Regions from separate parts of the Nocardioides sp. LMS-CY genome, predicted to be linked through region 3. Evidence: predicted binding sites of a transcription regulator. Region 3 holds the regulator's gene; each other region holds the start of a gene.
The links. The regulator LexA, encoded in region 3, represses DNA repair genes until DNA is damaged. The targets are predictions, from matches to a motif close to TCGAACANNTGTTCGA.
Positions count from the first base shown of each region.

Region 1: a site for LexA is predicted at 1,020-1,035, ahead of KM427_RS22060 (alpha-ketoglutarate-dependent dioxygenase AlkB). Genes of this name have one in related genera too.
Region 2: a site for LexA is predicted at 1,381-1,396, ahead of imuA' (DnaE2-dependent mutagenesis accessory factor ImuA'). Genes of this name have one in related genera too.

Region 1 is NZ_CP076104.1:4,655,703-4,657,961, forward strand. Features, by position in the region: gene KM427_RS22050 (ABC transporter permease) at 1-180, opposite strand, end outside; gene KM427_RS22055 (ABC transporter ATP-binding protein) at 177-950, opposite strand; gene KM427_RS22060 (alpha-ketoglutarate-dependent dioxygenase AlkB) at 1,056-1,670, shown strand; gene KM427_RS22065 (LemA family protein) at 1,736-2,259, opposite strand, start outside.
Region 2 is NZ_CP076104.1:3,622,036-3,624,294, forward strand. Features, by position in the region: gene KM427_RS17305 (DNA polymerase Y family protein) at 1-680, opposite strand, end outside; gene imuA' (DnaE2-dependent mutagenesis accessory factor ImuA') at 691-1,371, opposite strand; gene KM427_RS17315 (AMP-dependent synthetase/ligase) at 1,556-2,259, opposite strand, start outside.
Region 3 is NZ_CP076104.1:1,350,677-1,352,935, forward strand. Features, by position in the region: gene KM427_RS06450 (phosphatase PAP2 family protein) at 1-473, opposite strand, end outside; gene lexA (transcriptional repressor LexA) at 579-1,295, opposite strand; gene KM427_RS06460 (LysM peptidoglycan-binding domain-containing protein) at 1,573-1,980, shown strand; gene KM427_RS06465 (hypothetical protein) at 2,170-2,259, opposite strand, start outside.

The DNA of each region.
Region 1 (2,259 bases), 2.1 Mb from region 3:
CACGGGCCGGACCACGACGTCGCCGACCGTGGAGGCGAACAGCGCGGTGAAGCTGCGGTTGAGCGTGTCGCTGAAGATCAGGGAGCCGGCGACGAACGCGACGCCGAGCACGATCGCGAACGTGCTCATCAGGAGGCGCACCTTGCGCCCCAGCAGGCTCTTGAGGGCGGCCCGGATCATGACGGCGTCTGCTCGGCCATCCGGTTCATCACGTCGAGCACCTGCTCGCGGGTCGGGTCCCGCAGCTCGTCGACGACCCGGCCGTCGGCGAGGAAGACGACGCGGTCGGTGTACGCCGCGGCGACCGGGTCGTGGGTGACCATCACGACGGTCTGGCCGTGGTCGTCGACGGCGTGGCGCAGCAGCTCGAGCACCTCCGCCCCCGACCGGGAGTCGAGGTTGCCGGTCGGCTCGTCGGCGAAGACGATCCGCGGCCGGCTGGCCAGGGCCCGCGCGACCGCCACCCGCTGCTGCTGACCGCCGGAGAGCTCGTTGGGCTTGTGGCCCAGCCGGTCGCCGAGGTCGACGGTCGCGACAACGCTGTCGTACCAGGCCTGGTCGAGGCGGCGTCCGGCGATCGCCATCGGGAGCTTGATGTTCTCCTCGGCGGTCAGCGTCGGCACCAGGTTGAACGACTGGAAGACGAAGCCGATCTCGTCGCGGCGCAGCCGGGTCAGCGCCTTGTCCTTGAGCCGGGTGATGTCCTGGTCGCCGATCCACACCTCACCGGAGTCGGCGGTGTCGAGCGCCGCGCAGCAGTGCATCAGCGTCGACTTCCCCGAGCCGCTGGGACCCATCACGGCGGTGAACTCGCCGGCGGCGATGTCGAGCGTCACGTCGTCGAGCGCACGGACCAGGGCCTGGCCGGTGCCGTAGGTCTTGGTGAGGCCCCGGACGCGGGCGGCCGGGACGGTGCCCGCCGGGGGCGAGAAGGTGGAGACCTCGGTCATGGGTCAACCCTCCCGTGCCGGGCGCCCGGGCGCTACCGGTATCACCCCGAACTCACCCCGACGAGCGACTAGAACACCTGTTCGAACGCGACGTATGCTCGGAGCATGGACTTCCAGGGATCGCTGTTCGAGGCGCCGGCCGTCGAGGCGCCGACGTTCGACCGCGTCGAGCGCCGGCCGCTCACCGGCGGCGCCTGGATCGACGTCTGCCGCACCTGGCTCCCCGCGCCCGACGAGGTGTTCACGACCCTGGTGCACGACGTGCCCTGGCGGGCCGAACGGCGGCAGATGTACGACCGTGAGGTCGACGTACCCCGGCTGCTGCACACGTACGCCGCGGGCGAGCCGCTCCCCCACCCGAACCTGGCGCGGGCCCGCGGGGCGCTGTCGGCGCACTACCGGCCCGAGCTCGGCGAGCCGTTCGTGACCGCCGGCTGCTGCTACTACCGCGACGGCCGCGACAGCGTCGCCTGGCACGGCGACACGATCGGCCGCGGCCGGACCCACGACACGATGGTGGCGATCGTCTCGCTCGGCGACCCGCGCCGGCTGGCGCTGCGACCCCGGGCCGGCGGATCCTCGATCTCGGTCGAGATGGGCCACGGCGACCTGCTCGTGATGGGCGGCTCCTGCCAGCGCACCTGGGAGCACGCGGTGCCCAAGGTGGCTCACGCCGGGCCCCGGGTCTCCGTGCAGTTCCGGCCACTGAACGTGTTCTGAGCGGTGCGGTGGTTGAGGTGCGAGGGCCGCCAGGCCCGAGCCTCGAAACCCGCCGGGCCGACGGCTCAGAAGCTGACCGTGGGCGCCTGCTCCTGCCCGTCGGGGGCGTCGTAGAACCTGCGCTGGTGCACGTTGGCGATGCCGGTGAGGAACATCCAGGGGATGGTCTGGGTGAGCTTGTTCAGCGTGGCGACCGCGTCGTTGTAGTACTGGCGGGCGAAGGAGATCTGGTTCTCGGTGTCGGCCAGCTGTCGCTGGAGCTCGAGGAAGTTCTGGTTCGCCTTGAGGTCGGGGTAGGCCTCGGCGACCGCGTCGACCCGGACCAGCGCCTGGGTCAGCGCGGCGTCGGCGGCTGCCTTGGCCTCCGGGTCGTCGCCCTTCGCGGCTGCCTGGACGCCGGCCCGCGCGGCGGTGACCTCCTCGAGGACGCCCTTCTCGTGCGCGGCGTACCCCTTGACGGTCTCGACCAGGTTGGGGATCAGGTCGGCGCGGCGGGTGAGCTGCACGTCGATGCCGCCCAGCGCCTCCTGGGCGCCGATGTCGGTGGTGCGCAGCTTGTTGAAGCCGACGACGACGAAGCCGATCAGGG
Region 2 (2,259 bases), 2.3 Mb from region 3:
GGCGTGCGGGTGGCGAGGGGTACGGCGCCGGCGCCACCCACGACCCGGTGCACCCACGCCACCCTGGGCCCGAACCGGTCGCGCACCGCGGCCGCCGGCAGGTCGGCCAGCTCGCCGAGGGTGCGCAGCCCGAGGCGGCGCAGCAGGCTGACCGCGGCGGCCTCGTCGATCGCCTCGACCGGCAGCCCGCGCAGGAACGGCACCGACTCCCCCGGCTCGACCACGTGGCAGTCCTGCGAGGCGGCCCGGCGGGCGGCCTGCTCGGCGGTGAACAGCTCGTCGGCGACGCCCATCCGGGAGTCCCAGACCCCGAGCTCGACCAGCCGCTCGGCCAGCAGTGCGGCCGCGGTCGGCTCGCCACCGCGGACCCGCCTGGGCGCGCGCAGCGCCGCCAGCCCCGGACGCAGCGGCGCGACTCCGGGATGCTGCTCCTCGACCGCGGCGAGCACCGTCTCGAAGGTCCGGGTGTCCCGCTCCGGGGTGGCCTGGAAGACCTGGAGCTCGGGACAGCGTGACTGCGCGTCGCGGCGGCGCATGCCGCGGCGTACGCCGAAGGTGCGGGCGGCGGCGTTGCCCGACTGCACCAGGTTGGCGTGGAAGACCGCCGCCGGGAGGTGGGTGGGCAGCCCCTCGTCGGCCAGCGCGGCGACCACCGGCCAGTCGGGGCACCAGACGACCATCACCCGCACCTCAGGCCACTCCCTCCACGGGAGCGGCCGCCGGGGCCGCCGGCTCGACGGGACGGTAGGTCTGGTCCTCCGCCGGGAGCCACAGCGCCCCGTGCCGCGGCGGCGCCGTGCCGCGCTGCACCTCGACGACGATGCGGCGGGAGCTGAGGTGGCCGTGGCCCCGGCCGATCCCGCTCCAGGCCGGGTCACGGGTGGTCAGTCGCACCTCGCAGCGCGGCCACCTGCCCCGCGCCGTCTCCCAGGCGACCAGTGCGGCGCCGCGCTTGCGGAGCCGGGCGGCGAGCTTCTCCGCGAGCTGGGGGGCGACCCGGCCGGCCGGCTTGACCAGCACGACGGTGACGACGTCGACCAGGGCGGCGGTGACCTCGAGCCACCGGTCGCCCGGATCGGGCACCAGGACGGTGCGGCCCAGGTCGACACCGAGCGCGGCCGCCGCCTCCGCCCCGAAGTCGGCGACCCCCACGGCCGCGCACCAGCCACCGGCCCGGGACGGACCGGCCAGCAGCGCCAACGCCAGCGTCGCGCTGTCGACCGAGTAGCTGGCGCCCGCCCGCAGCCGCACCAGTCCCGCGAGGGCGGGGTGAGTCTCCAGCGCCATCCCCGGCGGCGTACTCTCCTGCAGCCGCGCCATCTTGGTGCGCAGCTGGGCCACGGTGTCGAGGGTGTCGAGTGCGCTGGCCACACCCCATCATCGAACATCTGTTCGAAGGGGTCAATCCCGGGAGCCCGGGGTTGGCGGTAGTGGTTTCGAGACGGTTGCTAGCGCAACCTCCTCAACCACCGGTGGCTGCTAGCGCAACCTCCTCAACCACCGTCACCGGTGGTTGAGGTGCGAGGGCCGCCAGGCCCGAGCCTCGAAACCACCCTCAGGCGTAGAAGCTCTCGATCAGGGCCTTGTTGCGGTCCTCGACGACGTTGCGCTTGACCTTCATCGAGGGGGTGAGCTCGCCCGACTCGATGGTGAGGTCGTGGTCGAGGAGCTGCCACTTCTTGATGGTCTCCCAGCGGTTGAGCTTGCCGTTGAGCTCCTCGACGTACTCCCCCACCATCTTCTGGACCGCGGCCGACCGCACGATGTCGGTGTACGACGTGCCCGCCATGCCGTTCTCCTCCGCCCAGCCGGCCATCGCGTCGGGGTCGAGGGTGATCAGCGCGGAGACGAAGTTGCGCTCGCTGCCGAAGACCAGGAACTGACTGGCGTAGGGGCAGATCGCCTTGAACTTCGACTCGATCGCCGGCGGCGCGACGTACTTGCCGCCGGAGGTCTTGAAGAGCTCCTTGAGCCGGCCGGTGATGGTGAGGAAACCGTCGGCGTCGAGGCTGCCCTTGTCGCCGGTGTGCAGCCAGCCGTCCTCGGTCAGCGTCTTCGCGGTCTCCTCGGGGAGGTTGTGGTAGCCCGCCATGATGTGCGGCCCGCGCAGCATCACCTCGTCGTTCTCGCCGATCTTCACCTCGGCGCCCGGCAGCGGCGGGCCGACGGTGCCCATCTTGTAGTCGTCGGGGTGGTTGACCGTGGCGCCCGCGGCGTTCTCGGTCATGCCGTAGCCCTCGAGGATCAGGATGCCGGCGG
Region 3 (2,259 bases):
TCGGCGCCCCACCAGCCGTCGGCCGCGTGCAGGCTGAGCACGTCGACGTACCCGCTGATGAAGCGGGGCGGGGCGGTCGGCATGAACAGGTAGGCGAGCAGGCCGAGCAGGGTGGCGATGACCAGGGCGCGGCGGGCCGGGCCGTAGCGGTCGGCGCCGAGGCGCCAGAGCCAGACCAGGACCGCGGCGGTCACGACGTAGTGGAGCGTGGCGTACCAGTAGCTGCCGGCCAGGCCGAGCACCCGGTGGTCGGTGAAGAGCTGGTTGAGCGGCGTCTCCCAGTGGATGCCGATCAGCTTCTCGATGTGCAGCAGGTCGTTGGCCCGGTCGAGCGCCGGCTGCATGGACGTGTCGGCGAGCAGTCGGGCCAGGCTGTAGAGCACCCAGAGCCCGAGGATCAACAGCAGCTCGAGGAGGCCTCGGGCCCAGCGGGGGAGGGGCCGCCTGGGCGCGATCGCAGGTGCTGTCGTCACAGCACCACCGTCGTCCATCAGCCCTCCCGTGCCATCGGGGATCCTCCCCGAGTCAACCCCGAGGTCTGGTCGGGCAATTCCCCGAGGGGGAGTACATCGCGTCGATCAGACCCGTCGCAGCACGGCGGTCACCTTGCCGAGGATGGTGGCGTTCGTGCCGTCGATGGGATCGTAGTTGGGATTGTGCGGCAGCAGCCACACCTTTCCGTCCTTGCGCTGCAGCGTCTTGACCGTGGCCTCCCCGTCGATGAGCGCGGCCACGATCTCGCCGTTCTCGGCCGTCTGCTCCTTGCGGATGACGACGTAGTCGCCGTGGCAGATGGCGGCCTCGACCATCGAGTCGCCGGAGACCTCGAGCAGGAAGAGCTCGCCGTCGCCGACCAGCTGCTTGGGCAGCGGGAAGACCTCCTCGTAGCGCTCCTCGGCCAGGATCGGTCCGCCGGCGGCGATCCGACCGACCAGCGGCACGTAGGACGCGGCGGGCACGCTGTCGCCGAGGCCGGTCTCGTCGTAGGACGACTCCTCGGCGGCGCCGAGGGAGCGGCGGGCCGCCATCACCTCGGGCAGGAAGACCTCCAGGGCGCGGGGCCGGTTGGGGTCGCGCTTGAGGAAGCCCTTCTCCTCGAGCGTCTTCAGCTGGTGGGCCACGCTGGAGGAGCTGGTCAGCCCGACCGCCTCGCCGATCTCGCGCATGCTGGGCGGGTAGCCCCGCTTCTCGATCGAGTCCTTGATCGTCGCGAGCACGCGCTGCTGTCGCGGGGTGAGCCCGGTCGCGTCCGCGGGGCCGTCGGGCAGCTCTCGCACCGTCATCTTCTTGGCCATGGGTCGACGTTAGCCCGTTCGGCCGCCGTCTTCAAACAGTTGTTCGAACGGCGTGTCGAGCCCGCGACCCCGTACGAGCGTCGAACAAATGTTCGCCTGGACCCTTGTGTCGTTCGAACAGATGCTCTAACGTCGTACACGTGTTCGATCGAACGACTGATCGAGTGGGTGTCCGGATCGGCTCCTCCGGGACTGTCGGTGGCCGCCACTAGAACTGCTCTCGACGAACACGGACCGACGGCCCCGGAGCGGGGCCACTTCCCCAGGAGGTCACCAGATGAGCACCATGACGATCGACCCGACGATTGACCGGACGATCGACCGGACGATCGACCGGACGTTCGACCCCACCGTGGAGCGGGCGCTCCGCGGTCGCTCCGGCCACACGGACGGCGGGGTCCGGCTGACCCGGCGCGGCCGGGTGGTGGTCGTGGTGCTCGCGCTGTTCGCCGTGCTCGCCCTCGGGGTGGTCGTCGCGGGCGGGTCGGTCGCCACCCGCAACTCCGGCGCGCCGGAGCCCACCGCGGTCGTGCAGGTCGGCCCGGGCGACACCCTCTGGGAGATCGCATCCGTGGCCGCCGGTGACGGTGACGTCCGCTCGATGATCGACCGGATCGAGAAGCTCAACGCGCTCGACTCCGGGATGCTCGTCGCCGGTCAGCGGCTGCTGGTCCCGGTCGGCTGACATCCGACCCCGGTGCGCTGACGTTCGCCACCGGGGCCACCCAAGACTTCGCCGGCCGCCTCGACCCCGGCCGGCGAGACCGGGGAAGACGAGGGGCGGGGCCGTTCGGCTCCGCCCCTCGAGGTATTTCGGGCCCGGTGGCGGAGCTGCCGGACCCGGCCAGCGTGCCCCGTCCTAGCGTGCCCCGTCCTAGCGCGCGGCCCGTCGCCCGCCGATCGGTCGCGGCGCCTCCTCGGCGTCCGCCGTGCCGCGGGGCGCGGGTGGCTCGGTGATCCCGAG